Regions from separate parts of the Mesorhizobium sp. P2_B11 genome, predicted to be linked through region 1. Evidence: riboswitches for the same ligand, from Rfam matches in the RefSeq annotation. Region 1 holds a riboswitch; the other holds the start of a gene.

The links. A riboswitch is a leader RNA that binds a small molecule or an ion and turns the genes downstream of it on or off. The one in region 1 is predicted to bind thiamine pyrophosphate.
Region 2: it holds a riboswitch for thiamine pyrophosphate, as region 1 does, so the genes downstream of both, thiC (phosphomethylpyrimidine synthase ThiC) here and thiB (thiamine ABC transporter substrate binding subunit) in region 1, are expected to answer to the same signal.

The regions. Positions count from the first base shown of each region.
Region 1 is NZ_JBFUDF010000002.1:561,754-572,832, reverse strand. Features, by position in the region: gene AC1DYJ_RS07120 (RNA polymerase factor sigma-32) at 323-1,186, shown strand; gene AC1DYJ_RS07115 (caspase family protein) at 1,354-3,648, shown strand; gene AC1DYJ_RS07110 (M48 family metalloprotease) at 3,744-5,150, opposite strand; gene thiQ (thiamine ABC transporter ATP-binding protein) at 5,487-6,248, opposite strand; gene thiP (thiamine/thiamine pyrophosphate ABC transporter permease) at 6,245-7,810, opposite strand; gene thiB (thiamine ABC transporter substrate binding subunit) at 8,004-9,011, opposite strand; TPP riboswitch at 9,056-9,170, opposite strand; gene AC1DYJ_RS07090 (thiamine diphosphokinase) at 9,275-9,934, shown strand; gene AC1DYJ_RS07085 (ABC-F family ATP-binding cassette domain-containing protein) at 9,936-11,079, shown strand, end outside.
Region 2 is NZ_JBFUDF010000003.1:536,637-547,715, reverse strand. Features, by position in the region: gene AC1DYJ_RS11190 (GcvT family protein) at 1-2,467, opposite strand, end outside; partial or broken gene AC1DYJ_RS11185 (helix-turn-helix domain-containing protein) at 2,815-2,965, shown strand; gene AC1DYJ_RS11180 (hydroxymethylpyrimidine/phosphomethylpyrimidine kinase) at 2,920-3,726, opposite strand; gene AC1DYJ_RS11175 (thiamine phosphate synthase) at 3,717-4,322, opposite strand; gene AC1DYJ_RS11170 (thiazole synthase) at 4,319-5,092, opposite strand; gene thiS (sulfur carrier protein ThiS) at 5,094-5,291, opposite strand; gene thiO (glycine oxidase ThiO) at 5,260-6,255, opposite strand; gene thiC (phosphomethylpyrimidine synthase ThiC) at 6,255-8,090, opposite strand; TPP riboswitch at 8,196-8,312, opposite strand; gene AC1DYJ_RS11150 (FkbM family methyltransferase) at 8,360-9,115, opposite strand; gene AC1DYJ_RS11145 (hypothetical protein) at 9,112-10,341, opposite strand; gene AC1DYJ_RS11140 (aspartate aminotransferase family protein) at 10,357-11,079, opposite strand, start outside.

The DNA.
Region 1 (11,079 bases):
GCCGGCGTCCGGCGCTTGTGAGAGCCGGAAACTGACAGATAGAGAGCCGCAAAATAAGGAACCAGATTTCAAAAAAATGGCGATCCAGAAATCAGATTCTCAAAACAAATCTTATCCGTGCCAATCGGCCCGCTCGGCGCTGTCGGCGCACTCTGTCGCACGGCACAAAACAACCGCCATCGGCGGCGGAACCAATCCCCGGTGTGGCACGTTCATGCCGTGTTGTAGGGCGCGGCGTTGCCATTTCAAGAACCCTCGCTGCACCTGATTACAGATAGCGGCCGCCAGGCCGTCCGAAAATGTCCGAGAGCAGGAGCGCGGCATGATCGAAGACACGGCAGGACGGACCATGGTCCGAGCGGCGATGAAAGCCCCCTATCTCGAACGTGACGAGGAACATGTCCTCGCCTTGCGCTGGAAGGAAGACCAGGACCAGCAGGCGCTGCACCAGATCACCGTCGCGCATATGCGGCTGGTCATCTCGATGGCTTCGAAATTCCGCCACTACGGACTGCCGCTCGGCGATCTGGTCCAGGAGGGCCATGTCGGGCTGCTGGAAGCGGCGGCGCGCTTCGAGCCGGAGCGCGAGGTGCGCTTCTCGACCTATGCGACCTGGTGGATCCGTGCCTCGATGCAGGACTACATCCTGCGCAACTGGTCGATCGTGCGCGGCGGCACCTCTTCGGCACAAAAGGCGCTGTTCTTCAATCTGCGGCGCTTGCGTGCCCGGCTGGCCAATGGCGCCGAGCCAATCTCCAACGCCACGCTCTACCGCGAAGTCTCGGTGGCGCTCGGCGTCTCCGAGGCCGATGTGGCGATGATGGATTCCAGGCTTTCCGCGCCTGACTCCTCGCTCAACGCGCCACTCGCCGACGATACCGGCACCACCGAGCGGATGGACTTCCTGATCTCGGACGATCCGCTGCCGGACGAAGTCGCCAGCGACACCATCGATTTCGAACGCCGCCTGCTCTGGTTGAGGGCAGCGCTCGGCGCGCTCAATGCCCGTGAACTCAGGATCATCGAGGAACGCCGGCTGAGCGACGACGGCGCGACACTGGAAGCGCTCGGCGAGACGCTCGGCATTTCCAAGGAGCGTGTCCGCCAGATCGAGGCCCGCGCGATGGAAAAGCTCAAGGTCGCGCTGGTCAAGCAGAACCCGGAGTTTCAGACGCAGGCAGCCTGAACGCACCTGCGATTTTTCTGAGGTGATAAGTAAGAATTTGATTAAGTAATAATGTATCGCCGTCATGGCGGCATTCCTCTACAATATATTTGCAGATTGTGACCCGCTTTACAGACCGGCCGCTGCGTTCGTGCGACCGAACCGGTCATAGCGGATGGAGGTTTGTCATGTTGCGATGCTATGCGATCCTTGCGGCCTTGGTCCTCGTGGGCCTGACGACATTCGATGCTCGCGCCGATCGACGGGTTGCCTTTGTCATCGGCAATTCCGAGTACCGGAACATTCCCGCTCTCAAGAATCCTGACAACGACGTCGACGATGTGTCGAACACTTTTCGGCAGGCTGGCTTCAATGTATTCCTTGCCAAGGACGTCACCAGACTTCAGTTCGAGGAGCAGTTCCGCAACTATCTCGCGGCCGCGGACGGCGCCGATCTGGCCGTCGTCTACTACTCCGGCCACGGCTTCCAGATCGGCGGCGAGAATTTTCTGATCCCGGTCGATGCCTCGCTCAAGGATGCAGCCGACATCGAGGTCCAGGCCGTCAAGCTGGATGATGTGCTTGAGCAGCTGCGCTCGAAATCCAAGATCCAGGTGATCATTCTCGATGCCTGCCGCAACAATCCGTTTCCACGCAAGGACTATTGGCTGCGCGATCAATTGATCGCCACCAGCGGCACCGGCCTCGCGCAAGTCAAAAGCTCGCAGAACACGTTGATCGCCTTTGCCACGGAACCTGGAGCGATCGCCTATGACGGGTCCGGCAATCTCAGCCCTTTCTCGTCGGCATTCTCGCGCCGGGCGCTGGCGCCGAACCAGGAGATACGCACGGTCATGGCCGCGGTGCGCCGTGATGTCGTCAAGGCCACGGATGGCAAGCAGGTTCCGTGGGAAAACTCCTCGCTGATCGACGACGTCGTGCTGATGCGTCGTGTGACCCGGCCCTCGCTGCCGCCAGTGCTGGAGAAGGTCGTGCCGTCCGGCGTCGGTCCTGTCGCGCTGGACCTGCCGCAGCCTGTAGACGTCGACGGCGGCGCGGTCACCGTCAGCATTGAAAGCCCGCCGACGCTCGGCCGGCTGACGCTGGATGGCAAACCTGTCAAAGTGGGCCAGCCGATCCAGAGCAAGGATCTGCCGCGTCTGAAGATGGAAGTCCCCAAGGGCGTCGGCGCGCAGGAACAAGTCGACACGCTGGCCTACGCCACGCACGACGACTGGGGCGGCGAATCCAAAGGCGTTCTGGTGCTGCGGGTCAAGAGCGGCGAGGGCGCCGACGGCAAGCAGATCATCGCCTCGCTCAAGGATGAGCAGAAGCAGCGGGTGCTGGAGCGCGGCATCCATATTTCCGGCGCCGCCGAGGCGATCGGCGATCGCGATGTCAAGGTTCCGGTCGGAATAGGCCCGGTGCCGCTGAAGCTGGATCTGCCGGCAAAGGATCCAGGCATCAGCCTGAAGCTCGCCAGCTATCCGGCAACGGGAACGCTGTCGCTGCCGGACCGCATCCTGTCGCTACAATCGAGCATGATGGCCAATGAAGTCGGTGATCTGCGTTATGAGCCGCAGGTCGGCTCGACAGCTGCCGTCAAGATCGGCTTCGAAATCCGAGCCAACAATTCGTCGAAACGGGCGACGATGACGCTGTCGCCAGAGGTCGACCCTTGCGACCAGGCGGCAGGCGAACCCCTCGACCTGCAAGGCGTGGTCCCAGGACTGCTGCCCAACGAGATCGGCGGCAACGCGGTCGAGCTTTGCCAGGCGGCGGTGAAGGCCTACCCCGACATCGCCCGCTTCCACTATGAGCTGGGGCGTGCCTTGCTGGCGTCAGGCAAGGTCGACGAAGCCAGCAAGGCGATCCAGTTGGCTGCCGACAGGGGACATGTCCGGGCCGTCTTCGAACTCGGCCGCATCGCCTCGTCCGGAATAGGGACGACTGCGGATTCCACGAAAGCCAATGGCCTCTATTCAGAAGCGTCCGCCAAGGGCGACCCTTACGCGATGACGGCGTGGGGACGAGCCTTGTTCAATGGCCTCGGCGTGAAACGCGATACCGGCAAGGGATTGGACCTGCTGCTCAAGGCGGCGGCGATGGGACATAGCAATGCCATGAACGATCTCGCCGTGATCTTCAAGGACGGTCGCAATGGCGTGCCCGCCGACTCGGCCCGTGCCGTGGCCTTCCTCAGGGCCGGTATCGAACGCCAGAACATCTATACGATGAGCATTCTCGGTCCTGCCGGGCGCAATGCCCTGGCGATCGCAGCCTGCAAGCCCGAAACGAAAACGATCATCAAGACAAAGGTCATTCGCACGAAGCCGCCCAAGGTCGCCAAGCCGAGAAGGGAGCCCCTCCCGAAACTGCTCGGACCCGTGCCGATGCCGAGCGAACCCGATCCATTCACTGTGCCCTGGCGGGGCGGTGGCAGCGGCAATGGCGGACAAGGCGGCGGCGGCAGCCCTGGCTGACCGCGGCGGTCATTGGTGGCCGACCAGACAATGTGGGTGGAATCACCTTCGCCACCACCGGCTGCGACCGGCAGCGCCGCCTGCCTGCCCAATTCTTACTTGTCGGTGACGATCTTGACCTTGTCGCCGGCCGAAACCGAGGCGCCCGGCGACATCGCGTTGAGCACCCTGAACAGGTCGAGCTTGCGGTCGACGCCGACCATTTGCGCCGAGAGTGAACCCATGGTCTGGCCGGCCTGAACGGTGACGACGCGGATATGCAGTGGCTTCAGCGCCGCCTTTTCGGCCGCACTCAGGATGCGGAACGAGCCGCTGACCGAGCGCGCCACCGGGTCGAGTGTCGTGCTGGCCGAGGGGGCCGCCGTCAACAGCCGGTAGACCTGGCCGCCGGCACGGATCACCGCAATGTCGAACTGCCAGCCGTCGGCGCCGGCATGCGCGGTCGCCGCCTCATTGCCGTTGATGGTCTCCTGGCGCACGCTGGTCTCGTCGAGACCGGCCACCCAGCCGCTTTTGATATAGTCGGTCAGCGCGCGGTCCTTGTCGATCGACACGCCGTCGAAGCGGACCGCCATGTCGCCCGGGCCGGTCGCCGTCACCGCCGCAGCCGTATTGTCGATGAGGAAACCGTCCGGCACGGTGAACGATACGCCGAGCCCCGGATGCAGGAAGGTCTGGCCGCGCACATAGCCTTCTTCCGGCGTGTCGCCGTAGAGCAGGCCGTCAATGCCGGCCAAGAAGGAATCGCGGTCGCGCGTACCGACGCCCGGCGCGCCGAACTGGCGGGCATGGCGCTGCGCCAGGTCGATGCGCTGCGGCGTGTTGGGGTGCGTGGCCAGGAAGTCGAGGCTGGCATCGGTGGCGCCTGATATCGAGCGGAAATCGGTATAGGCCGACATCGACTGCAGGAAGCGGCCGGCGGCATAGGGATCGTAGCCCGCTTCGCCGATCGACTTGATGCCGATGGCGTCGGCCTCCAGCTCCTGGTTGCGCGAGAACTGCGCCAGCCTGAGCTTGCCGCGGATCAACGCCGCCTTGGCGGTCGGGCTGTCGCCGAGCACATCGGAGACCACCTTGGTCGCCAGGCCTTCCTCGGCCTCGAGCTGCTGGCGCTGCAGGCCGTGATTGGCGGTGACGTGGCCCATCTCATGCGCGATGACGGCGGCGAGTTCGGCCGAATCATTGGCCAGCGCCAGGAGGCCGCGAGTGACGTAGAGATAGCCGCCCGGCAGCGCGAAGGCGTTGACGTTGGGCGAATTGAGGATGGTGATGCGATAGGTCTGGGTCGGATTGGCCGACACCACGGTCAGGCTGCCGACGACTTTGGCCACCATGCGCTCGAGCTTGGGATCGGAATACTCGCCGCCATAGGTGGCGAGGATGCGCGGGTGCTGCGCCTTCGCCAGTTCGGCGAGCTTGCTGTTGGCGGCGACATTGTCGACCGTGATCGGCTTGTCGGAAGGCTGGAAGCCGGATTCCTGCACTTCCGGAGGCGTGAACATCTGGCAACTGGCCAGCGCCACGGCAAGGCCGGCCAGCGCCAGGAAGCGCGCCAGCGGCCTGCGTCTCAAAGTGTCAGTGCCGGTCGACAGCACGGCGTCCCTTCAGCTCTCGGCGCATGACCTGGACCCAAGGGGTCCGCGCCAGCGAAAAAACGAATTTTCGGTGGCAATCCTGCACAAATCAAAAAACCTACAGCGTTTTACGCATCCGGATGGATGCGGCGCTGTAGGGGGCAAATCACGGCTTGTGCCGGACCAATACTGGGCGGACCTAGCCACATCAGCTGGACCATGGCAAGCAAGCGCCACATCACCTGTAGCCGGTTTGGTCGTAAATTATGTCCGCTTCCGGGCAATATCGCGTGATCCGCCCGAACTTGCGCCGATATAGCGCCGAAATGCTTCAGGGCCAGTGCCATCGAAAAAATCAGCCGCAGTTCCCGTTACGGCAACCCTGCCATTGTCGAGAAAAACCATGTCCTCGCCGATGCGGCGCGCGTCTTCCGGCTGATGCGTGACGAACAGCACCGTCATCGGCCGCTCGGCATGGACGCCGGCCACCAGGTCGAGCATGTCGTCGCGCAATGCCGGTCCGAGCGAAGCGAACGGCTCGTCGAGCAGCAGCACCGGCCGGTCGCGCACCAGCACGCGGGCGAGCGCCACGCGCTGCCTTTCGCCGCCGGAGAGTTCGCGCGGCAGGCGCTTTTCCTTGCCGGCAAGGCCGACACGCTCGAGCGCGTCGGCGATTGCAGCGCGATCGGTTTGCGTCAGGCTAAGCGATGGCGAGCGGCCGAGCCCGACGTTCTTTTCCACCGAGAGATGGGCAAAGAGGTTGTTCTCCTGGAACACCATCGAGACCGGCCGTGCCGAAGGCGCGGAAGCACCAACATCAGCGCCACCGATCAGCACACGGCCGGATTGCGGCGTCTCGAAGCCGGCCACCAGGTTGAGCAAGGTCGACTTTCCCGAACCGCTCGCGCCCATGATGGCGGTGATCTTCGAGGCGGCGAATTCGACATCGAACAGGAACGGCGTCTCGCCATAGCTGAATGCGACCTTGTCCAGCCGCACGGCCGCGCCCTTGTTGGCGGAATTCACGATCTTTCTCCCCGTCCCAACCAGTCCGCGGCGACCACCAGTGCGAGGCAGATCAGTCCAAGCAGCAAAGCCAGTCCGGCAGCATCCGCGGTGCGATAACTGCCCATGCGCGCGAGGAGCAGAAAAGGCAATGTCTGCACCGAATCGCTGCCGAACAGCGCGATGACGCCGAGATCTCCGAGCGACAGCGCCATGGCGAAGGCAAAACCGGTGGCCAGCGGCCGCCGCAGCGACGGCCAGTCGATCAGACGCAGCCGGCTCCAGCCCGAAATGCCGAGCTGTGCGCACAGCTTTTCGTGGCGTTCGCTCGCCGCATCATAGGCGGGGCGCATGGCGCGGATGGCAAAGGGCATCGCCATCACCGCGTTGACGGTGACGACCATGACCGGCGCGATGGCAAAGACATCGCTGATCGTGCGCAGCAAGAGAAACCAGCCGGCACCGATGACGATGGGAGGCACGACGAGGACAAAACCGGCGCCGGTGTCGGTGACATATTCGAGCAACGGGCGGGCACCGACGCGGCGGCGCAGGGACAGCGCCCGGCGCGCCATGATCAGCGACAGCGACAGCGCCACCGAAAGCAGCGCCGCCAGCAGGCCCAGGACGGCGCTGGTCAACGTCGCCTGTCGCACGGCGCTCTCGCCGGCCAGCCGGCTGAGATCGGCGCCAAGGCCAGATGCGACAGTTGCCGCCATCGGCCCAGCGACGAACAGCAAGGCGAGCACGATCAGGGCAGCGTTGAGCGCCGTCTCGGCTCTACCGGCCGGGAGATAGCGGCGCGGCGCCACCGGCAGGTTGGCGTCGCCGGTGACATTGGCGCCCAGCCGCGCCAACGCCAGCACGACGGCAAAGGTCAGTGCAATCTGCAGCACCGTCAGCGTCACCGCTCGGGCCGGATCGAAGTCGAAGCGCAGTGCCTGGTAGACGGCGACCTCCAGCGTCGTCGCCGCCGGCCCGCCGCCGAGGATGAGGACGATGGTGAAGGAAGTGATGCAGAGCATGAAGACAAGGCCGGCCACGCCCGGCAGTGCTGCCCGCAGCACCGGCCATTCGATCAGCCGGAAGGCTGGCCTAGCCCCCATGCCGAGCTGGCTCGCCAGCCGCCATTGATCGGTCGGCACCGTGCCCAGTGCCTCAAGGAACAGCCGCGTCGCCAGTGGCAGGTTGAAGAACACATGCGCAACGAGGATGCCCGACAGCCCATAGATATCGGGCCAGCTTTGGCCGCCGATCGCGGCGAAGTAGCCGGCCCGGCCATAGAGCGCCAGTATGCCCAGCGCCGCAACGATAGCCGGCAGCGCCAGCGGCACGGTGAACAGCTGCAGGATGAAGCCGCGGCCGAGGAAGCGCGGATGCCGCGACAGAGCGCGGGCGACGAACAGCGCCGGTACGACGGAAAGCAGCGTCGAAAGCACGGCCTGCCAGAGCGTGAAGCGGACGACGCGCAGGAGATAGAGATCGAAGGCGGATAGGGCGCCGGAGAGGTCGTGCGCGCCTTCGCGGATGAGCCCGGCAAAGGCGCCGCCGATCAGCAGCGCGATGGCCGCGAGCGCGACAATGCCAGCGGTGACGCGGGGATCAGAGGCTGCGCGCCTTCCACCCTCCCCCTTGTGGGGAGGGTCGGAGCGCGGATGCCGCGAAGCGGTGTCCGCGAGCCGGGGTGGGGGTGAGGCTGGGTTCAACGTCGCTACCCCCACCCCGCTCCGCTTCGCGGATCGACCCTCCCCACAAGGGGGAGGGTGAAGAGGGCGCTCATTTGCTCATCACACCCAGCCACTCATCCACCCAGGCCTTGCGGTTGGCCGCAACCTCTTCCGGGCTGAACAGCAGCGTCTTCGCCGGCTTGACCAGTTTGTCGAACGCCGGGTTGAGCGGCTTGTCGGTCTTGCCCGCCGGGAACATCCAGTTGGTTTCGGGAATGACATTTTGGAATTTCGGCCCGGTCATGAAGGCCAGGAACTTTGCCGCCAGCGGGTTTTTCGCACCCGTGGTGGTGATGCCGGCGACCTCAATCTGCAGATACTCGCCCTCCTCGAAGGACGCCGCCTGGTAGCGCTCGGTGTTCTCGGCCACCATGTGGTAGGCCGGCGAGGTCGTGTAGGACAGCACCATCGGCGCCTCGCCTTTGGTGAACAGGCCATAGGCCTCGCTCCAGCCCGGCGTCACCGTCAGCACCTTCGGCTTGAGCTTCGCCCAGGCTTCCGGCGCCTTGTCGCCATAGACCGACTTGACCCACAGCAGGAGGCCGAGACCCGGCGTCGACGTACGCGGATCCTGGATGACGATCTTGTCGGCAGCAGCGCCTTCGACCAATTCCTTCAGGCTCTTCGGCGGGGTCTTCAGCTTCTCGGTGTCGTAGACGACGGCGAAATAGCCATAGTCGAAGGGGACGAAAATATCGTCGCTCCAGCCGCCCGGCACGCTGTTTTCAGCCACCGGGCCATGCGGGACAAACAGGCCGGAGGCCCTGGCTTCGGCGGTGAGGTTGGTGTCGAGGCCAAGCACGATATCCGCCTTGGTCGACGCCCCTTCCAGCTTGACGCGGTTGAGCAGCGCGACGCCGTCGGCGACCGAGACGAAATCGACGCTGCAGCCGCATTCGGCTTCGAATTCCTTCTTCACCGCAGGACCCGGGCCCCAGTCGGCAGTAAAACTCTCATAGGTATAGACGGTGAGTTTTTCCTGCGCGGACGCAGGCGCAGCGAGAAGCGAAACGGCAAGACCCAGGGCTGGGACAAGACGGGACAAGAACATGCGCATCGGCGCCTCCTTCATTCGTGTTGAAAGGAATTGAGGCGTCGGTTCTGTCCGAAGCGTCTAATCCCTCCGCCGGTACAAGCCGGATCAGGTTCAGCGGGTTGGCGAGACTGCCTCTCAGCCGGTCCGCGAAGATCGCGTCCGGCACCCCGTTAGAGCGTTTCGACACATAGGCCCGGCCAAGGTGCCACGCAAGTGGAAGTTTGCCGACAGCAATACCGGCCGGCCTTCCGTTTCATTCGCCGGGCTGGTAAGGGCCACCGGATATGAGCACATTCACCATCCTGCTTGGCGGCGATCTCATCCGCACGCCGCGGCTCGACCGTCAGGTCGAGGGCACGCGCGTCATCGCCGCCGACGCCGGCATCGGTCATGCCCGGATGCTCGGCCTGATGCCGGAGCTATGGGTGGGCGACTTTGATTCCGTTCCGGCGGACCTGCCCGCCGATCTCGCCGCCGTGCCGCGCCAGGTATTTCCGCCAGAAAAAGACAAGACCGACGGCGAACTGGCCATCGCAGCCGCTCTGGAACGCGGCGCCACCAGCCTGGTTCTGGCCGGCGCTTTCGGCGGTAAGCGCGCCGACCACGCTTTCCTGCATCTGGCGCTCAGCCTGCGGCTGGCCGAGGCCGGCACGAAAGTGCTGTTGACCAGCGGCGCGCAGGAGGGGGTGCCCTTGCTACCGGGCAAGGCTGGCTTCGACTATGCCGACGGCACGCTGTTCTCCGTGCTCGGCTTTTCCGATCTTTCGGGCCTCACCGTGTCCGGCGCCAAATGGCCGCTCGACCATGTCGAGGTCGCCTTCGGCTCGTCGCTGACCATCTCCAACGAAGTCAAGTCCAACAAGTCCGGGGGCCGGCTCGAAATCGCGCTCGGCCACGGCCGCGCGCTGCTGCTTGCTCACCCCTTCCCCTTGCCTGAAAGCTGACATGGCCCCGCCCCTTCTCAATCTCGACGGGATAAGACTGACCTTCGGCGGCGCACCGCTGCTCGATGGCGCCGAACTCACCGCATCCGCCGGCGACAAGATCGCGCTGGTCGGCCGCAACGGCTCGGGCAAGTCGACGCTTTTGAAGATCGCCGCCGGGCTGATCGAGCCGCAGGACGGCGAGGTCTTCCGCCAGCCTTCGGCGACGGTGCGTTATCTCCCGCAAATGCCCGACATGGAGGGCTTTGCCAATGTGCGCGCCTATGTCGAGGCGGGGCTGGGACCGGCCGACGATCCCTACCGCGCCACCTATCTGATGGAGCATCTCGGCCTTGCCGGTACGGAAAGTCCCAACGACCTCTCCGGCGGCGAGGCGCGCCGCGCGGCACTTGCCCGCGTCATGGCGCCGGAGCCTGACATTCTGCTTCTTGATGAGCCGACCAACCATCTCGATTTGTCGGTTATCGAGTGGCTGGAAGAGGAGCTCGTCCGCACCTCTTCGGCGCTGATCGTCATCTCGCACGATCGCCGCTTCCTCGAACGCGTCTCGCGCGCCACCGTCTGGCTGGATCGCGGCCAGACCCGCCGCCTCGACAAGGGTTTTGGCCATTTCGAGGAATGGCGCGACCTGGTGCTGGAAGAGGAAGAGCGCGAGCAGCACAAGCTCGGTCGCCAGATCGTGCGCGAGGAGCACTGGCTGCGCTACGGCGTGACGGCGCGGCGCAAGCGCAACATGCGCCGCCTCGGCGAACTGCAGACCATGCGCCAGCGTTTTCGTGGCCATCGCGGCGCTGAAGGCACCGCCACCATGGTGGCCAGCGATGCCGCCGAATCCGGCAAGCTGGTGATCGAGGCCAAGAACATCGAGAAGAGCTTTGGCGACCTCACCGTGGTCAAAGGCTTTTCGACCCGCATCCAGCGCGGCGACCGCGTCGGTCTGGTCGGGCCGAACGGCGCCGGCAAGACGACGCTGTTGAAGATGCTGACCGGCGAGATGAAGCCCGATGCCGGCTCGGTGCGGCTCGGCACCAATCTGGAGATCGCTACGCTCGACCAGAAGCGCGAGGCGGTCGATCCCCAGGAGACGCTGGCGCAGTATCTCACCGACGGTCGTGGCGAGAACCTCGTCATCAATGGCGAGCAAC
Region 2 (11,079 bases), on a different contig from region 1:
TCAGCTTTCGACCTTGCTGGCAGTAAGCGTGAGGAAGATACGCCAGCGCGATGTTCTTGCCGACGGTCGGGCCGAAGGCGATGGAGGTCGTGTAGGAGCGGCGACCGAGTTCGTCGACCAGCACTTCACCGGTCTCCGGATCCATGACCGGCAGTGTTCCGACCGGGTAGCGCTTCACGCCTGATTTGTCGGTGTTTTCAGTCATGACGAGCGTGCACAGCATGGCGGGCTGGTGCACGCGCGCCTTGTACTCGAGATGCTTGGCCTTGCCGCGAAAATCGACGTCCTTGACCTTCGGGCGGGCAAGGTCCGCCTCGATGAGGTTGTACTGGGTCAGCAGGTCGGCGTTCTGCAGGCGCAAGCTCTTTTCCATGCGGCGCGAATTGGCATAGGTCTCGACACCGAAGGCCATAACGCCGGTCGAGCGCAGCGCATCCCAGACGGCAAGGCCGTCTTCGTATTTCATGTGCAGTTCCCAGCCCTGCTCGCCGACATAGGAGATGCGGAAAGCGGTGACCGGCTTGCCCGCGATCTCGATCTGCTTGATCGCGGCGAAGGCAAAATTCTCGATGTCGAGCCCATCAGGGTCCGCCACCACCTTCTTCAGCGTCTCGCGGGCGTTCGGGCCCCAGATGCCAACGGTGACAAATTTCTCCGAGGTATCGGTGATGGTGACGTCGAGGCCACGATCCTCGGCGACGCGCTTCATGTAGTGGAAGTCGCGCGGGCCGGCATCGGCACCGTTCACCAGGCGGCAGCGGTCGGCCATGCGGAAGACGGTGAAGTCGGCGCGCACCATCCCCTCGTCGTCGAGGAAGTGGGTGTACACGCCCTTGCCGATATTGCCATCGCCGCCGATCTTGGCGGCGCAGAGCCATTCCAGGAGCTCGACATGGTCGGGTCCCTCGATGTCGACCATGTGGAAGTGGCTAAGGTTGACGATGCCGCAATCGTCGCTCATCGCCAGATGCTCGGCGTTGGAGACGCGCCAGAAGTGCCTGGAGTCCCACTCGTTCTCGCGCACCGGCACGCGGTTGCCGTATTTTTCCAGCAGGTGCTCGTTGGCCTTGTAGCCATGCGCGCGCTCCCAGCCGCCGAGTTCCATGAAGTAACCACCGAGCTCGACCTCGCGCTCGTAGAACGGCGAGCGCTTGACGTTGCGGCCGGTGGCATAGGGCTCGCGGGTATGAACGGCCGGGAAATAGATCTTCTGGGCCGCCTCGAAGGTACGGCCTTCGATGAACTTCTCTTCCAGTTGGTGCGGGTAGAAGCGGGCATAGTCGATCGAGTTATGGTCGATCTCGGTGCGGCCGTCGGTCATCCAGTCGGCGATCAGCTTGCCGTAACCGGGGCCGTCCTTGACCCAGATGGCGACGCAGTACCATAGGCCGCGCACCTTCTGGCTTTCGCCGCAAGAGGCGCCACCGGCAGCGGAAACCTGCAGCAGGCCGTTGAAGGAGTGGCTCTCGTTGAAACCGATCTCGCCAAGGATTGGCGTCAGCTCCATGGCGCGCTCGAGCGGCTCCATGATCTGTTCCATGTCAAGGTCGCGCTGCGACGGCGACAGGCGCGCCTCATGTTTTTCCAGGAGCTCGCGCGGGTGGCAGAGGCGCGGGTTGGTCTGCTCGTAGTAGCCCCACTCGATCTGGCCGCCCTCGGTGGTCTTGGGGTCGCCAGTGTCGCGCATATAGGCCGAGTTGCCCTGGTCGCGCAGCAGCGGGAAGCCGATTTCCTTGCCGGTGCCCTCGAACTCGTTGTACGGGCCGAAGAAGGTCAGTGGGTGGTCGACCGGCATGACAGGCAGGTCTTCGCCGACCATTTCGGCGATGAGGCGGCCCCAGATACCGGCGCAGACGACGACATGGTCGGCCATGATGGTGCCGCGATGGGTGACGACGCCCTTGATGCGGCCGCCCTCGACGATCAGCGAAGTGGCCGGCGTGTTGCCGAAGACCTGGAGTTTGCCGGACTTTTCGGCAGCATCGACAAGCTTGCCGGCAACCGTCTGCGAGCGCGGGATGACGAGGCCGGCGTCGGGATCGAACATACCGCCCATCACCTGATCTTCCTCGATCAGCGGGAACATCGCCTTGATCTCGGCGGGCGAGACGTAATGCGCGCGGGTGCCGAACGCCTTGGCGGAGGAAAGCTTGCGCTTGATCTCTTCCATCCAGGTGTCGTCGCCTGATCGCGCGACTTCGAGACCGCCGATGCGGGCGTAGTGACCCATCTTCTCGTAGAAATCGATGGAGTACTGGGTCGTCCAGACCGAGAGATAGTCGTGGCTGGTCGTGTAGCAGAAGTCGGAGGCGTGCGCGGTCGAGCCGATATCGGTCGGGATGCCCGACTTGTCGATGCCGACAATATCGGTCCAGCCGCGTTCGATCAGGTGATGGGCGATCGATGCGCCGACAATACCACCCAGGCCGACGATAACGACCTTCGCCTGTTTCGGAAACTCTGCCATTGCCCGCGACTCCAAAGGAATAAAGCGGGCGGACTATAGGGCGGACCGGCAGGGCTATTGAAGCCTGTTTGCGACATCGGCAAAAAGCCGAGCGACGACGGGGCAGAATGTCTTGGCCGGGCTCAATCAGCCCGGTCTTATCAGGCGCCCAATAGGCCTTGGCTTTGATCCGCGACGAGCCGACGCCTGCGGTTTTCAAAACGCGGCTCAGATGTTGGATCGACTGCGCCTTGCCGGTCAGCACGAAATACGCGCCGGCGGCGGCAAGGGAGGATATTTCGGCGGCAACCGCGCCAAGATGTGCTTCGCCAGCGACACGCGCGACCAGGGTGGCGTCGCTGCAGCGCATGGCCACCGGCGCTTCGATCCAGAGCGTGGCGCTCGACCGGCTATGAACGCGCAGGCAGTTTCGTGACCATGTTCAGGAAGGCGCTCGGGACCTCGCCGGGCCGCTACATGGCCGAACGGCGCGGGCCGGCATTGCCTGGCGACGCGTGAGCGACGCCGGCCTTGAGAAGCTCCTGGAAGACCAGTTGCTTGCCGTCGCGCACGCTGTCTTCCAGCGCCCTCGCCTTCGCCAGATGCGCCGCGATCGCGCTGGCCAGCATGCAGCCCGTCCCGCGCATCGTTACACCAAGGCGCGGCATGTCGAAGCGGACCGGTTCCCTGCCCGGAATCAGCAGGATGTCAGTCGACCTGTTCCCTTTCGCATGCCCGCCCTTGATCAGCAGAGCCTGAGCGCTGGCGGCGGCCAGCAATTCCCGGCCCTGTCTCACGAGGCCGTTCTCATCCGCCGCCGGCTCGGCGCCGACCAGCAGCGCCAGTTCGAGCAGATTTGGCGTGACCAGGCGACAAAGCGGCATCAGATCGCGCTTCATGACAGCGACGGCATCGGCCGCCAGAAGCGCCCGGCCCGACGTGGAAGCCATCACCGGATCGAGCACTGCCGGTATCGATGGATTTTCACGCAGCACGGCGGCGACGGCAGCGGTAATCGGCGCGGTTGCCAGCATGCCGATCTTGATGGCCCCAACTTCATTGGCTTGCAACGCCGCCCGCATTTGATCGGCGACGAGATCGGGTTGCAGATGAAGGATGTCGCTGACAGCGTCGTGGGTCTGCACCGTTACCGCTGTGACGGCAAGGCAGGTGCGCAGACCGACGGAAGATACCGTCTCTATGTCGCGCGCAAGTCCGGCGCCGCCGCTGGAATCCGATCCGCCGACGACAAGCACATGCGGTTCCTGCCTCAGCGCCATCGGTTCGTCTTTTCAATCCATTCCCCGGCGCGCGCTTCGGGATCTGGATTGAGCGTAATGTCCGTGACCACCGCGGCGCTGTCGGCGCCAGCATCGAAAACGCCGCCGAGCCGGTCAGGATTGAGGCCGCCAATGGCGACCAATGGGGTGGGCGCGACCCGGCTCTTCCATTCGCCGATCCGTTCAAGCCCCTGCGGCGCCCATTTCATCTTCTTCAGGATGGTCGGATAGACGGGGCCAAGCGCAATGTAGTCGGGTTTGGCGGCCATCGCCATTTGCAGTTCGGCGTGATCATGCGTGCTCAGTCCGAGCCGTGTGCCTGTCGCGCGTATCTGTGCGAGGTCGGCGGACTGCAGATCCTCCTGGCCGAGATGGACGAAGTCGCAACCCTCCTCGATTGCCAGGCGCCAGTGGTCGTTGATGATGAGTTGGCAGTTGTGTCGGGCGCACAAGGCCTTGGCCTTGCGGATTTCCGCACGCAGCAGGCCCCCGTCCATGTCCTTGATGCGAAGCTGCACCAGCCTGACGCCGAGCGGTATCAGCCGCTCGACCCAGGCAGCGCTGTCGACGATCAGGTAGAAGGGATCGAGCTTCATGAGAAAATCGCCCTGCCGAAGGTCGGCGTCGATGGCATGGCGACATTGCGCGGCTCGAGCAGTCCCGAACCGAAAGCTTCGCGGCCGGCTTCGACTGCCTTGCCGAAGGCGCGCGCCATGCCCACCGGGTCGGCCGCCTTGGCAACCGCGGTGTTCAGGAGCACCGCGTCGAAACCGAGTTCCATCACGGTTGCCGCATGCGACGGCCGTCCAAGCCCCGCATCGACGATCAACGGAACATCGGGGAAATGCGCGCGCATCGAGCGCAGCGCCCCAATGTTGACCGGCCCAAGGGCTGAGCCGATCGGCGCGCACCACGGCATCAGCACCTTGCAGCCCGCCTCGAGCAGACGCTCGGCGACGACAAGGTCATCGGTCGTATAGGGGAACACCGCAAAACCGTCGTCGCCCAGGATGCGCGCGGCCTCGACCAGGCCGAACACGTCAGGCTGCAGCGTATCGTGGTTGCCGATCACTTCGAGCTTGATCCAGGAGGTGCCGAAGACCTCGCGCGCCATCCTGGCCGTCGTGACGGCTTCCTTGGCGGAATGGCAGCCCGCCGTGTTGGGCAGGACTTTCACACCGAGCGAGCCGATCAGGGACCAGAATTTCTCGCCAGCCCTGCCGCCTGCCATCTCGCGCCGCAACGAAACGGTCACCACCGACGTGCCCGATGCCTTGACCGCCTCGGCAAGGATGGCGGGCGAAGGATATTGCGCCGTGCCGAGAAGCAGCCGGGACGACAGTGTTGTTCCGAAAAGCTCGAACATTCTAGCCTCCTTGCATCGGTGAAAGAATTTCGATCCGGTCGCCGTCGCTCAACTGGAACTGCGCCCTGTTGGCTTTGTGGACGATTTCGCTGTTGACGGCGGTCGCCAGCCAGTCGCCTTCATAGTCGAGCGCGGCGAGCAGGCCCGCCAACGTCGTGGTGGCGAACTCAAGCACTTCGCCGTTGACGGTCAGTTTCATGCGCACGCTCCTTGTCGTCATTGAAGACGCGTTCGGCCGCCAGCCGCGCCATAGCGGGCGCGAGAAGAAAGCCATGGCGATACAGTCCGTTGATCGCGACCGCGTTTCCAAAAACCTCGACGCGCGGAAGATTGTCTGAAAAGGCTGGACGAAGACCGGTGCCGGTCTCGATGATGCCAGCCTCGCCGAATGCCGGATGCAGGGCGCAGGCAGAACTGAGCAACTCAATCATCGAACGGACTGAAACCGGTTCTTCGGACCGGCTTTCGATCATCGTCGCGCCGACCATGAAACGCTGGTCGGCGCGTGGCACCAGATAGAGCGGAAAGCGAGGATGAAGCAGCCGGACCGGTCGCGACAGCGAAATGTCAGGCGTACGCAGGATCAGCATCTCGCCGCGAACGCCGCGCAGCCCGTCGTTGACCGCCGCCATTCCCTTGCAATCGATCTGGCGATCGAAACCGGAAAGCTGATCGCCATCGGTGCCGAAGCGGAATTCGACGCCCATGGCTGTGAGCTTTCCATGGAGTGCCACCATCGCCTGGCGCGGGTCGAGATGGGTCTCGCCGGGGAAGAACAGTCCGCGGCGAAAGCGGCCAGCGAGATCCGGCTCGAGAAGCGCTATTTCGTCTTCGTCGACACGCCGGTAGCCCGACGTGCGGCTGGCAAACCGGTCGAGTTCACCTGCATCGCTTGGCGACGCGACGACCAGTGTCCCAGCCCGTGTCACCTGGCCAGGTGTTGCCGCCTCCCACCAGTCGGCCGCGCCGCGTCCAAGGTCCAGAACCGGCTGCTCGGCGCTTTCACGCTCGCACCAGGGCGCCAGCATGCCGCCGGCAAACCACGACGCATTGCCGCCAAGGCTTTGCCTTGTCTCCGCAACGACCACGCTGGCGCCCCGCCCGGCGAGCTCGAAGGCGGCGGTGAGGCCGGCGACGCCGGCCCCTTTGACCAGCACCCTCATCACGGCGCCGGCGCCTCTGCCGGAATTGCCGGTGAGCCGGTCTCATCCGCAGGCATATAGAGGTCGCCTCCGGCACGATATTTCGCCGCCATGGCGGCCATGCCTTCCTTCTGCGCCTCGGCGCGGATGTCGTGAGAGATCCGCATGGAGCAGAATTTCGGCCCGCACATCGAGCAGAAATGTGCCACCTTGTGCGCCTCCTTGGGCAAGGTCTGGTCGTGGAAGGAACGCGCGGTTTCGGGATCGAGCGACAGGTTGAACTGGTCCTCCCAGCGGAACTCGAACCGGGCCCGGGAAAGGGCATCGTCCCTGAGTTTCGCCGCCGGATGGCCCTTGGCCAGATCGGCGGCGTGCGCCGCGATCTTGTAGGTGATCACGCCGATCTTGACGTCGTTGCGGTCCGGCAGGCCGAGATGTTCCTTCGGCGTCACGTAGCAGAGCATGGCGGTGCCGAACCAACCGATCATCGCCGCGCCGATGCCCGACGTGATGTGGTCGTAGCCGGGCGCGATGTCGGTCGTCAGCGGCCCCAGCGTATAGAACGGCGCCTCGCCGCAAACGGCGAGCTGCTTGTCCATATTCTGCTTGATCTTGTGCATCGGCACGTGGCCGGGGCCTTCGATCATCACCTGGCAGTCCTTGGCCCAGGCGATCTGCGTCAGTTCGCCGAGCGTTTCCAGTTCGGCGAATTGCGCGGCATCGTTGGCGTCGGCGATCGAGCCCGGACGAAGGCCGTCGCCGAGCGAGAAGGACACATCGTAGGCGCGGCAGATGTCGCAGATCTCCGCAAAATGCTCGTAGAGGAAGCTTTCGCGGTGGTGGTGCAGGCACCATTTGGCCATGATCGAGCCGCCGCGCGAGACAATGCCGGTGACCCGGTTCACGGTGAGCGGGATGTAGTGCAACCGCACGCCGGCATGGATGGTAAAATAGTCGACGCCCTGCTCGGCCTGCTCGATCAGCGTGTCGCGATAAACCTCCCAGGTCAGGTCTTCGGCGATGCCACCGACCTTTTCGAGCGCCTGATAGAGCGGCACCGTGCCGATCGGCACCGGCGCATTGCGCACGATCCATTCGCGGATGTTGTGGATGTTGCGGCCGGTCGAAAGGTCCATCACCGTGTCGGCGCCCCAGCGGATCGCCCACACCATCTTTTCCACCTCTTCGGCCATCGAGGAGGTGACCGCCGAGTTGCCGATATTGGCGTTGATCTTCACCAGGAAATTGCGGCCGATGATCATCGGCTCGCTTTCAGGATGATTGATGTTGGCAGGGATAATGGCCCGCCCACGCGCCACCTCGTCGCGCACGAACTCCGGGGTGACGAAGTCGGGGATATCAGCGCCAAAACTTTCGCCGTCGCGCTGCAACTGGCCGCGCAGCATCTCGCGGCCGAGATTCTCGCGGATGGCGACGAACTCCATCTCAGGCGTGATGATGCCGGCGCGTGCGTAGGCAAGCTGCGTCACCGCCTTGCCTGCCTTGGCTTTGAGCGGTCGGTTGCGAACCAGAAATTCCGGCGTCAGGCGCTCGCCGGTCGCAAATCCGTTGTCTTCCGGCAGCACATGGCGGCCGTCATAGGCTTCGACGTCGCCACGCGCCGTGATCCATTCGTGGCGATGCCGGGCAAGGCCCTTTTCGATGCTGGTTTCGACAGCCGTATCCGTGTAGGGGCCGGATGGATCGTAGACGGTGACCGGCGGCTCGCCGGCCGTCGGATGAACAGAGATTTCGCGCATCGGCACTGCGATGTGCGGATGCAGGATACCGGGCTTGTGGATCTTGCGGGAGGCAGGCAGCGGTCCCGTCGAAACGGCGGGGGTAAAGGCATTCATTGTGAGGCTCCTTTGCTCGTGCATTGGAGACCCAGTTCTGTGCCGGAAGGATGAAAAGACGCCTTGGTTGCCCTGCTCGAAAACAGGACCTCGGGCATGGAATCCCGCAAAGCGCTTGCACCGTCCCTACGCCAGTATGAACTGGATCAGGTTCAACGGGTCACTGCGCTGCGAAAGCCAGCAGTATCTCAGCCCCTTGTCGGGACCCCCCTGGTGAATGCCTCAAGTTGAGCGGGCTGACGTCGTTTTGTCAAGCACCCTCGGCCGGCTCAGGCGAAGGCCCAGATGTCCTCGGCCTGGAAACCGACCTGGTAGCCCGCGGTCTTCAGCTTGACCACGACCTGGCCGATCTCGGCTGCCGGCAGTGCGCCGACCTCGACCTTGATCATGCCGGGACGGTAGCGGTTGAGGTCGAGCTGTTCGAAGACGATCCAGTCGGCGCCCTCGCAATCGACCAGGAAGGCGTCGATATGGGTTACGCCGTTGCGGTCGAGCAGCGTCTGCAGCGTTTCCGACGGCACCTCGATGTCCCTGAGATGCGGCGCGAACTTGTTGAAATTGGCGTCGGCCTCGCCCCAGGCGTTCTTGCCCGACATCAGATTGGTGTCGGTGACCGACGAGCAGCCGATGAACTCGATCGGCAGCGTGCCGGCCTCGAGTGCGGCGGCATCGAAAGTGTGCACGGTGATCGTACCCTTGGTTTTCGTCACCGCCACCGGCTCGATGATAAAGCGTTCCGTGTCGGGGTAATTGGCGCGCAGCCGTTTCTGATTGTACGGGATCGGCTCGACCAGCACGGCCCGCGCCCGCGGGATGCGATGCAGCCATGGCGTGACGTCGTCGAACAGCGCGCCATCGCAGGCGCCGACATTGACCATCTGGAACGGTTGCCCGCCGCCAAACCGCGCCTTCAGCGCCGCCTTGGCCAGGAATTTGGTACCATGCAGCGCCGGCCCGCGGTCGAGCAGACCGGCGGGCAGACCGAGCGAAAGGGCAATGCGCGCCAGACCGGATACAGAACTCATGGCTTATCTCCGGGAAGGGCGTGCAAGTCGATGGGCCGCCTCAGGTTTGCCGACGCCCACAGCGCCATGACCGGACCCACCAGCAGCAGGAAGGGCGGCAGAAGGTTGGGAAAATAGATGCGGGTGTCATGGATCGGAAAGACGGTGAACTTCGCCAGCACGCCGAGCACCAGTGCGGCCAGCAGGATGCCGGCGCGGCGATCGAGCCGGAAGCCGGCACGGGCCAGCGCAAACCACCCGGCCAGCGCCAGCACCGAGACGCCGACCCAGCTGTTGAGCCCAATGGCGCGAAGGACGGACGCGGCGAACGCCTTGAGATAGGCGGCGACCGAAAATGGCGGCTCGAAGCCATCCATATTGTAGTGCTGTTCGATGCTGGAGAACCACAGATGCGGCCACCAGCCGGGATGCTGGGCCCAGTGCGAGATGGCGAAATAGGCAACGAAGGACGCGGCAAAGCCGGCCAGCGCGCCCCATGCCCGCTGCCGGAAAACCACCAGCAGCACCGCGAAAATGGCAAGGAAAACAATATTGTCCGGCCGCGCCATGAAGGCGAGGAAGAGCAGGATAGCGGTTGCCGCCTCGCGGCCGCGCACATAGGCAAGCAGACCGCCGAGGAACAGCGAAGAACACAACAGATCCGGCGTCGAGGCGCGTGCCGCATCGCCGAAATCGGCCATGATCAGCACCGCGCCAGCCACCGGAGCCAACGCCAGCGCGCCCTCGGTTCGAAGCCACAGAAGCGTGATCATCCCGAACAGCAGCACCGAGACGACCTGCAGCAGCCGCATCGCCTCGACCGGCGACATCACCGCGCTCATCGTCGACAGGACCTCGGCGTAGAGGAACTTGATCCGGTACATGCCGAGCAGCGAGTGGAAGTCGGCGGCATTTTGCGCCATGTGGCTACGAAAGCCGCCGCCATCGTCGGTCAGCGCCTTGTAGTCGGCGGCCGACACGCCGGCCTGAACCGTGCTGTAGGCATAGTCATGCAGCGCCTGCGCATCGGGATAAGCGCCCTCCTCGGCAATGGCGAGATAGGGCAGCATGTCCCAATTGGTGTCGGGCATCGTCCAGGCGGCAAAGGCCGTGACCAGGATGTAGAGCGAAAACGCGATCGCGCCGATCGGCGCTGCCCATCGCGCATAAGTCCCCTCGCCCCACGCCAGAACGGCTGCGGTCAGCCGGTCGAGTGTGTTTTGCGCGGCGGGGGGCTTGCTCAGCATTGTCAGGCTCAGGACTTAGCGGACTTGGCTTTTGACGAAATCCTTCACGATCGACACGATGCCCCGCGACAGCAGGCTGTCGAAGGCATCGACGAAACGGTCGACATGCTCGCGCTGGCAGATCAGCGGCGGCTCGAGGCGGATGACGTTGCGATTGTATTCGGTGAAGGCGACGAGCATGTCATAGTCGCGCAGCAACAGCGCGCCGACGAAGCCCGACAGCGAGCCCTTCAGCTTGTCGTCGAGCACGCTGACGATCGGCCGCAGCACCATCGGCAAGGTCTGCGAGAAGTCGTGGAACTCGAGCCCGACCATGAAGCCTTTGCCGCGCACGTCCTTGATGATCTTCGGATATTTTTCCTTCAGCGCCTGCAGCCGCTGCAGCAGGTACTCGCCGGTCGAGGCGGCATTGTCGATCAGCCCCTCGTCATAGAGCACGTTGATGCCTTCGATCGCGGTGACGCAGGCCTCGCCCATGCCGCCGAAGGTGGCCATGGCGTGGATCATGGCCGTCTTCGGCGTGCCATAGGCCTTCATGTAGACCTCGCGCCGCGCGATCATCGCGCCGACCGCCGCCTTGCCGGCGCCGAGCGATTTGGCGAGCGCCGTCACATCGGGCACCACGCCGTAGTGTTCGAAGGCATAGAAGCGGCCGGAACGGCCGTAGCCGCACTGCACTTCATCGGCCACCCACAGCACGCCATACTGGTCGCACAGCGCACGCAGCTTCTGCCAGTA